DNA from 3 places in the Staphylococcus sp. AC872 genome. Region 1 is predicted to be linked to each of the others. Evidence: predicted binding sites of a transcription regulator. Region 1 holds the regulator's gene; each other region holds the start of a gene.
What was found. The regulator NrdR, encoded in region 1, represses ribonucleotide reductase genes. The targets are predictions, from matches to a motif close to AACACNATATATNGTGTT.
Positions count from the first base shown of each region.

Region 2: the regulator NrdR is predicted to act here: its motif matches at 2,266-2,283, upstream of nrdI (class Ib ribonucleoside-diphosphate reductase assembly flavoprotein NrdI).
Region 3: the regulator NrdR is predicted to act here: its motif matches at 1,764-1,781, upstream of nrdD (anaerobic ribonucleoside-triphosphate reductase).

Region 1 covers NZ_CEEDKW010000005.1:157,199-160,498, reverse strand. Annotated here, with positions in the region: gene gap (type I glyceraldehyde-3-phosphate dehydrogenase) at 1-837, shown strand, start outside; gene nrdR (transcriptional regulator NrdR) at 1,123-1,593, shown strand; gene ACZ267_RS09515 (replication initiation and membrane attachment family protein) at 1,594-2,976, shown strand; gene dnaI (primosomal protein DnaI) at 2,977-3,300, shown strand, end outside.
Region 2 covers NZ_CEEDKW010000004.1:150,302-153,601, reverse strand. Annotated here, with positions in the region: gene nrdE (class 1b ribonucleoside-diphosphate reductase subunit alpha) at 1-1,740, opposite strand, end outside; gene nrdI (class Ib ribonucleoside-diphosphate reductase assembly flavoprotein NrdI) at 1,703-2,101, opposite strand; gene ACZ267_RS07945 (DMT family transporter) at 2,899-3,300, shown strand, end outside.
Region 3 covers NZ_CEEDKW010000001.1:469,489-472,788, forward strand. Annotated here, with positions in the region: gene nrdD (anaerobic ribonucleoside-triphosphate reductase) at 1-1,721, opposite strand, end outside; gene ACZ267_RS02340 (CHAP domain-containing protein) at 2,042-2,791, opposite strand; gene ACZ267_RS02345 (ArgE/DapE family deacylase) at 3,125-3,300, opposite strand, start outside.

The sequences.
Region 1 (3,300 bases):
GGCATTCGTTATAAAAACCAAGATATCAAATTAGTTTCTGATAGAAATCCTGAAAACTTACCTTGGAAAGAACTTGATATAGATGTTGTCATCGAAGCAACTGGTAAATTCAATCATGGTGATAAAGCTATTGCACATATCAACGCAGGTGCAAAAAAAGTATTATTAACAGGTCCATCTAAAGGTGGCCATGTTCAAATGATTGTGAAAGGTGTCAATGATGATAAATTAGATGTTAATAAATTCGATATTTTCAGTAATGCATCATGTACAACTAACTGTATTGGCCCAGTTGCAAAAGTATTAAATGATGAATTTGGTATCGTGAACGGTCTGATGACTACAGTACACGCAATTACTAATGACCAAAAGAATATTGATAATCCGCATAAAGATTTGCGTAGAGCACGTTCATGTAATGAAAGTATTATTCCGACATCTACAGGCGCAGCTAAAGCATTAAAAGAAGTGCTACCTGAAGTAGAAGGTAAATTACATGGAATGGCATTAAGAGTACCAACTAAAAACGTTTCTCTTGTAGACTTAGTAGTAGATTTAGAACAAAATGTAACAGCTGATCAAATTAATGACGCTTTCAAAAATGCAAATTTAGATGGTGTATTGGATGTAGAAAGTGAACCACTTGTTTCAGTAGATTTTAATACAAATCCTAATTCTGCAGTAATTGATGCACAATCAACAATGGTTATGGGCGATAATAAAGTTAAAGTAATCGCTTGGTATGATAATGAATGGGGATATTCAAATAGAGTTGTTGAAGTAGCAGAGCAAATTGGTAAGTTGATAGAATCTCATAAAACAGTAGAAGCTGTGTAAAATTAATTTTTAAGAGACTGTCAGTCTAATCTTTAATATGAAGGTTAGATTGGCAGTTTTTTGTTCAAAATAAAATGTAGATGCCAAAGTTATCTAGAAATTAAATAGAAAAAAGTTGACTTTAACATCATTTTTGAAAATGTCACATTTTTTATTTAGGTTGTTATATTTAATGATATAAATTAGTTTACACTTTTAGACATATAATTTAAAAGGTGCTTTCTTTTGTAACGTGTGAATTTATAGTATAATTGAGCATAATCTAAATAGAAAAGGGTGACAATCATGAAATGCCCAAAATGTAATTCAACACATTCAAGAGTAGTAGATTCACGTCATGCAGAAGATGCGAACGCGATTCGTCGAAGAAGAGAATGTGAAAATTGTGGTACAAGGTTTACAACATTCGAACATATAGAAGTGAGTCCATTAATAGTAGTGAAAAAGGATGGAACTAGAGAACAATTTTTAAGAGAAAAAATCTTGAATGGATTAGTTAGATCATGTGAAAAACGTCCAGTGAGATATCAACAACTAGAGGATATAACTAATAAAGTGGAGTGGCAATTAAGAGATGAGGGGCATACTGAGATTTCATCTAGAGAAATTGGAGAACATGTAATGAACTTATTAATGCATGTAGATCAAGTTTCTTATGTTCGCTTTGCCTCTGTTTATAAAGAGTTTAAAGATATTGACCAACTGTTAGCTTCAATGCAAGGTATTCTGAATGATAATAAACGGAGTGATTTATAAATGGGGTTAAATTCCTTTGAATTAGGTTTAAGACCACAAGATAGTTTTGAAGTGATTCAAGATTTTTATTTAAATTCACAGCATCTTGAAATATTAAATCGACTGTTTACACCTTTAATTGGGCCTCAAGCAATTGGTTTATATCACTTTATGCATCAATTTTCAAATGATGTTGAGCAACCACTCACCCATTATGTCATTATGAATGAACTTAAAGAAAATTTAATCGACTTTAGAAATCAAATGGATTTATTAGAAGCCATTGGTTTGATGAAATCATTTGTAAAACATGATGAACAACAAACACATTTTATATATCAATTGATTCAACCTCCGTCACCATCTCAATTTTTCAATGATCCTATGTTATCTGTATTTTTATATAGTGAAGTTGATAAAAAAAGATATCAGGTTCTAAAGAAACATTTTGAACAAACTTTTAGAGATTTATCACAGTATCAGCAAACAACCAGAAAGTTTACAGATGTCTTTAAAGTACCCAATAGAATATTAGATATCGATACACAAAATATACCTAAAGCGAGTGAATATCAAGGATTGGATTTATCTAATGAATCTTTTGATTTTGATATGTTGAAACAGATGTTACATAACCATTTCATCTCAAATGAAATAGTGACAAAGGATGCTAAAAGTCTAATTGTTCAACTCGCAACTTTATATGGTTTAACGGCTGATGCGATGAAACATATTATATTGAATTCAATTACAAGTGCGCAGCAATTATCTTTTGAAGAGATGCGTAAACAGGCACGTTCTTATTATTTAATAGAACATGAAAATCAATTACCTAAGTTAGAATTGAATAAAAACATTAAACACAGTGACATTTCGACCCAAAATAATGAAATTCCTGATCCTGAAAATGACACGGAACAATGGCTTCAACTGTTAGAACAGACGAGTCCGATTGATATGTTAGCATCTTGGTCTGAATCAGAACCAACATTATCTCAAAAAAATATGATTGAAGAATTAATTCATAGAGAAAAAATGAACTTCGGTGTTATTAACATCTTATTACAATTTGTTATGCTTAAAGAAGATATGAAATTACCCAAATCTTATATTTTTGAAATTGCTTCAAATTGGAAAAAGAAAGGTATAACAACGGCTAAGCAAGCTTATGAATATGCCTTGAAAGTTAATCAACCTAAACCATCAAACGAGAATAAATCACAATCATATCAAGGCTATAATCGTAAAAGTAAATTGGTTTCTAGGGAGAAAACGCCTAAATGGTTAGAAGAAAGAGATAATCCAAACGCTACAGCACTTTCAAAAGATGAAAAAGACGATCAATTTGAAAAGGATAGACAAGCATTCTTAGAACAATTAAATAAAGATTGGGAGGAGGATTAGATGGAAAGCTTTAAGAATATTGTAGGTTCAAATAAAGATTTCGAAAAGAGAATTGCTAAAATACGTCAACAGGTTGTAAATGATCCTGATGTGAAGCAATTTTTAAATGAACACCAATCAGAACTAACCAATGCTATGATTGATGAAGACTTAAACGTCCTACAAGAATATAAAGACCAACAAAAGCACTATGATGGGCATAATTATAATGAGTGTCCTAACTTTGTTAAAGGTCATGTGCCAGAATTATATATTGAAAACGAACGCATTAAAATTCGCTATTTGCCATGTCCATGTAAAGTAAAATATGATGAAGAAAGACTT
Region 2 (3,300 bases), on a different contig from region 1:
TGCAATTGCTAAACGATATGCATGGTATAGTCCATATTGCTCTACATCTTTTTGTAATGCTTTCCAATCTTCTGCTGTTGGAATTTCAAAACCTTTGAATAATTCGCGTACTTTTTCAAATTGTGGTTCAAATTCTTGTGAAGTATAGAATTCGAAATATTTTCCATTTGCATAATCTGATTTATCAAAATCAAGGTATTTTTCTCCACGTTCTTTAGCAATTTGCATTGAACGTTCAATTGAATAATAGTTCATCATCATAAAGAAAATATTAGCGAAATCTTTAGCTTCTTCTGACTCATAACCAATTTTATTTTTGGCTAAATAACCATGTAAATTCATTACACCAAGTCCTACAGAATGTAACTCACTATTAGCTTTTTTTACACCAGGTGCGTTTTGAATATTCGCTTCATCACTAACAACGGTTAATGCATCCATACCTGTATGAACTGAATCTCTAAATTTTTGAGATTCCATGACATTCACAATATTCAATGATCCCAAGTTACATGAAATATCTCGTTTAATTTCATCTTCTGTACCATAGTCATTTATAATAGATGTTTCTTGTAATTGGAAAATTTCAGTACATAAATTACTCATTTTAATTTGACCAATATCTGAATTAGCATGAACTTTATTCGCATTATCTTTGAACATTAAATATGGATAACCAGATTGTAATTGTGTTTGAGCAATGGTATTTAACATTTCACGTGCATCTTTTTTCTTTTTCTCTACATTAGGGTTTGCAACCATGTCATCATAATATTTTTCTAAATCAATATCATCTAAAGTCACACCGTACTCTTGTTTTACTGTGTGTGGTGCAAACATGTAGAAGTCTTTACCTTCTTTTGCTAGGTCAAAGAATTTAGAAGGCACGATTAATCCAGTTGAAATAGTTGATAAACGTAAATCTTCATCTGCATTTACTTTTTTAGTATCTAAAAACTCTTCAACATCATAGTGGAAAATATTTAAATATACAGCACCTGCACCAGGTCTTTGGCCTAATTGATCTGCATAACTAAATCCACCTTCGAGTGATTTAGCAACAGGTAGTACACCTTTAGCTACACCTTTAATACCTTTAATTGCTTCACCACGTGCACGTAATTTAGATAAATTAATTGCTACGCCGCCACCAATTTTACTTAATTGTTTCGCGGTTGAATCAATAAAGTTGATAGAATTTAAACTATCATCTACTTCTAATAAGAAGCATGAAACTAGTTCACCACGTCTTGCTCTTCCGGCATTTAAAAATGTCGGTGTTGCAGGTTGGTAACGTTGTTCTACCATGGCTGAAATAAATTGTTTCGCTTGATCTTTGTCGCCATTAGCTAAGTACATTGAAACGATGGCAACGTGTTGATTATAATCTTCTAAATATTGTTGTTTATCATTCGTTTTAAGTGCATAGTCTTTATAAAATTTACTTGCAGACATATAACTAGCAAATTGGAAGTTTATTGACTTGGCATATTCTGTGATTTCTACTAAGTCTGAATCACTATATTTTGCAAATACATTGAAGTAGAAGTTATTGTCTACAAGATAGTGTAAACGTTCAATTTCGCTATCGAAATAAATCGTTTTGTCGTGGATTTCTTCCAAATATACTTTGAGCGCTTCTTGGTCTTTTTCTAAATTGAAAAAACCATTATCTTTTCGTTTTGTAACTTCATTATTTAATTCAATGTGATTGTACTTCTTCTCGTCCATAGTTTTCATTAAAATTACCCACCTTGTTTTTAAATTCGATAACGTCTTTATTAGTGCCTTGCACTTCAAACTTCATTAACAACGGTACATTATAGTCTTCAGAAATAGAGCGCCCTGCTTTAGCAAAATTTTGACCCCAGTTTCTATTACCACTGGCAGCTACCGCTCTAAGATATGAATGATTTACATCTAGAAATGATTGTACTTGTTGTGGTACTTCACCAAAACCTATTGTTCCAGTAACTAAAATATATGGTTCATTAATAGGATCCGTACAATTATCTGATGTAATTTCCATTACATTTTCGATTTCAGCACGTTTAATAAATCTGCGTACATTACCTGAAAATGAGAAATATACTACTTTCATTGGATCGCCTTCTTTCACCAATCTTTAAACAATTAAAAAAGAAGTTCTCCCATCATAACAGGAAAGCTTCCTACAAAATATAGTGTTGTAGAATGAAATGAGTCACTAAAAGAAAAGTTTATAAAAACTATATGACCTTATCTTGATATTAGATTTTATTTTGAACCACAAGATATTGTGGTTGATTTGAAATGTAGATCTATATAGTATAAGTAAACATTTTGTGCGGAAACACCGTAAACGAGAGATTATTCTATTATTACTAGTGTCATTTTGCATTTAAATTAAGATTATTCCTTTTATTAGTATCTGCTGCAGACACAATATATTGTGTCTGTTTATCAATACCGATACTATATTCTGTGTTTCATTATACATAATACCTAAACTTATTTAAAGTTAAAGTTTTATGTCAAATGTTCGTCTTTTCTTCTAAACATGCACCACTACACCTTTAGTCTTACATCAATAAAAATAAAAAAATTTTTCAGTTAAAATTACTTGCTTTTTATAAAAAAATATACATTAAGCGTAAGCTCGTGATTCTAGCTCAACCCCGTCAAAATAAAGGATACAATCAATAGAAAATCAAAATTAAACTGCAATCGTTTTCAGTTATATACAATTATTTTAAATCTCACAAATGATTTGGAACTAGAGAATAACCTCGCCGAATAGAACATGTGTTCGTATTTTTATTATATATTTCCCCCTACGTTTTTTCAAGTCATTTATGCATATCAACATCATTTATGCTACTATAATAACGTTAAACTTTTATGAATGAGGCGATAGTATTGAATCCTAAAATCAAAGGTATAATTGCAATATTAATATCTGCGATAGGCTTTAGCTTTATGTCTGTCTTCTTCAGATTATCAGGCGATTTACCTGTATTTCAAAAGTCTCTAGCAAGAAATTTAGTTGCAATGTTCATACCGTTATTCTTCATATTTAAATATAAGCAACCTATGTTTGGTAAATTAAGTAGCCAACCATTACTTATCTCAAGGTCTACACTCGGGTTAATAGGTGTATTACTCAATATATATGCACTTGATCATATGGTATTGAGTGATGCTGATACATTAATGAAGTTAAACCCCTTCTGGACCATATTATTATGTTTTATCTTTTTACATGAAAAAGTACGGAAATATCAAATTTCAGCAATGATCGTTGCGATACTAGGTATGTTA
Region 3 (3,300 bases), on a different contig from region 1:
TTATCATTACCACATTGAGGACATTGATAGCCTTGTGGTGTTGATTTAAAATCTCCATCAAATCCACATTCATAACAATGATCTATTGGAATATTGGTACCTAAATACCCTACCTTATCATAAGCATAATCCCATACCGCTTCTAGCGCTTTAATATTATGATTCAATTTAGGGTACTCACAATAGTGGATAAAACCACCACTCGCATAATAGGGATAATCTTTTTCAAAATCTAATTTTTCAAACGGCGTAATATCTTTTCTTACATCATAATGAAATGAATTTTGGTAATAGCCTTTACTTGTAATATCTTGAATATCTCCAAATCGTTCTTGATCTAACCGACAAAAACGATCGGTCAATGATTCACTAGGCGTACTGTATATGCTAAACCAAATGTCATATTGATTTGTCCATTGTTTTTGTAGACGCTGCATTTCTTTTAATATTTCAATTGTAAATGCTTTGGCTTCGTCATTATGTTCCCAATTAGGTCCATAAAATACTGTAGCAGTTTCATATAATCCGATGTATCCCATGGAAATCGTAGCTCTTTTATTCTTAAATAGCGCCATTACATCTTCGTGATCATCGAGTTTATATTTAAATGCACCGCTTTTATATAGGATTGGTGCATTATTTACTGTCGCTTCTTTTAATCGCTCTATTCTATATACTAAAGCATCGTGCATTAACGACATTTTGTTATAAAAAATTTTCCAAAACGTTGTCATGTCACCTTTTGATTCAAGCGCAATTCTTGGTAAATTTAAAGTTACAACACCTAAATTACAACGTCCATTATTCTCAAATTCACCTTGTTCATTACGCCAACTTGGTAAAAACGATCGACATCCCATCGGTGCTTTAAAATCGCCTAATAATTCTACAATTTTATCGTAATTTAATATATCAGGATACATGCGTTTTGTTGAACATTCTAATGCAAGTTGCTTGATATCATAATTCGGATCTTCTTTTTTCAAATTAATACCATCTTTAATAGAAAATACTAACTTAGGAAAAATGGCTGTGACACGATCTTTACCTAATCCTTTAATTCTCGTTTTCAATATCGTCTGCTGTATTTTACGACTTAATGTATCTGTTCCTAAGCCAAATCCTAATGTGACAAATGGTGTTTGACCATTAGAGGTATACAGTGTATTAATCTCATACTCCAAACTTTCAATGGCGTCATTAATATCTTTAGTCACTTGTTGCTCTACATATGTTTCAATCTGTTCATCTTTAACATAAACTTGTGCTATTTCACGATGATGTCGCTCATTATATTGTGCATACTCACTCAATAATTCATCTACACGATCCACTGTACATCCACCGTATTGACTACTAGAGACGTTCGCAATAATTTGTACAAGTTGTGCTGATGCTGTCTGAATTGATTTTGGAGATGTAACATTGGCATTACCTATTTCAAAGCCATTTTTCAGCATGCTTTTTGCATCAATTAAACAACAATTTGTTAATGGTTGAAATAGGTGATAATCTAAATCATGAAAGTGAATATCACCATTTTGATGCGCCTCAGCAATATGTTTAGGCAATAAATAATTTAAAGCATATGATTTTGAAACAATACCTGCCGTTAAATCGCGCATAGTCGAAAAGGTATTGCTATCTTTATTAGCATTCTCATTTACGATAGTTGGATCCTTCTCAATCAAACCAGTTAATGATTGTTCTAGTTGATTCATCTTACCACTCTTTTCTATATATAGTGTTTATTTAAAATTTAAAACACAACATATAGTATTACAATGTATAATCGATGACTTAACTAAACTGTCATAAGTTTATTACTAATTCATGAACAACTATAAAAATAATCATTCAATTTTTGAAATCATTGTTTTGAAAATTGAATGATGTCAAATAATAATAAACTCCCATGGAGGCACGAATTTAATCACAACCCTGACAAATATGTCACACCCATTCAAAATTTAATCCAAAACAAAAAAGAACTCAAAATAATATTTAATATTATTTCGAGTTCTTATTTGAATATAAATCATTATGAAATGTAGTTGTATGAACCAGCTTGGCTAGCTGAAATAGTACGTGTTGAAACGTTACCTGGTCCACCATTATAGTTCATTTCTGAAACTTTGATTGAACCATCACTATTTACATTTTCAACATATGCAACATGACCAAATGCACCTTGTGATGTTTGCATAATTGCACCTTGTTTAGGTGAATTACTTACATTATAACCATCTTGTGCTGCAGCGTTTGCCCAGTTACTTGCGTTACCCCAATTAGAACCGATTTTACCGCCAACTTTGTCATATACATAATAAGTACATTGACCAGCAGTATACGCATTTGAACCAGAGCTTGATTGTCCAGAAAATGCAGTTGAATTATTTGAAGATGGCGCGTTTTGTGTAGTCACTTTGATATTTTTATCTGATGTTGAATAATCAGCACCTAATCCGCCACCTTGATTATTTGTATTATCAGTAGTATAAGATTGTGTATTTTGATTATTGTTTGTAGCATTATTTGAATTGTAGTTTTGAGTAGTTTGGTTACCATATGAATAACTATTGTTATTACCTTGTTGTTGGTTAGGACTCCAATTACCTTTCCAATCATAGTGGTAGTTACCTTGTTGGTCAATTGTATATGTGTATTCATATGAATAAGGATCGTTAGGATTATATCCGTTATTGTTTTCTGCTGCATCTGCATCATGTTGCATTAAACCAAATGTTGCGAAACCTGCTGTTGCAATTGTAGCTGTAGCGATTTTTTTCATTTTAAATATCCTCCTAAGAATGATAAAGCTTTTTTGTTTACTATCTCGTGGCTACCTTCAATTTTCTATAAACATATAAGTTTCTTCTTCGTTAATTAACGACAAGACACACTCTAACAAACAAACAAGCTTTTGTGGGCGATGTTAAGATTTTGTAAATGAATCATAATAATCCAACATTTTTTGTAAAATTGTTGGATTATGGTTGTAATGGCTTTCAAAAGGATAGCTACGCAATTTAATCATTTTGTTAATATCAATTATTACTATGTATGTAATTTATCTGACAATTTTCTACATAAAAAAACTAAGATTATTGCATTTCATTTGGTTTTATTGGGTTTTGTTTAAATAATTCAACATTACTTGTTGATACATATCTGTATAGTCTAAATATCTTGATTTATAAACATATTCATCTGTTTTGTGTGCCATAGTCATATGACCTGGGCCAATAATAGCTAAATCAAAGTCTTCATCTTTATCTACTAATAATTCTGCTGCATCAG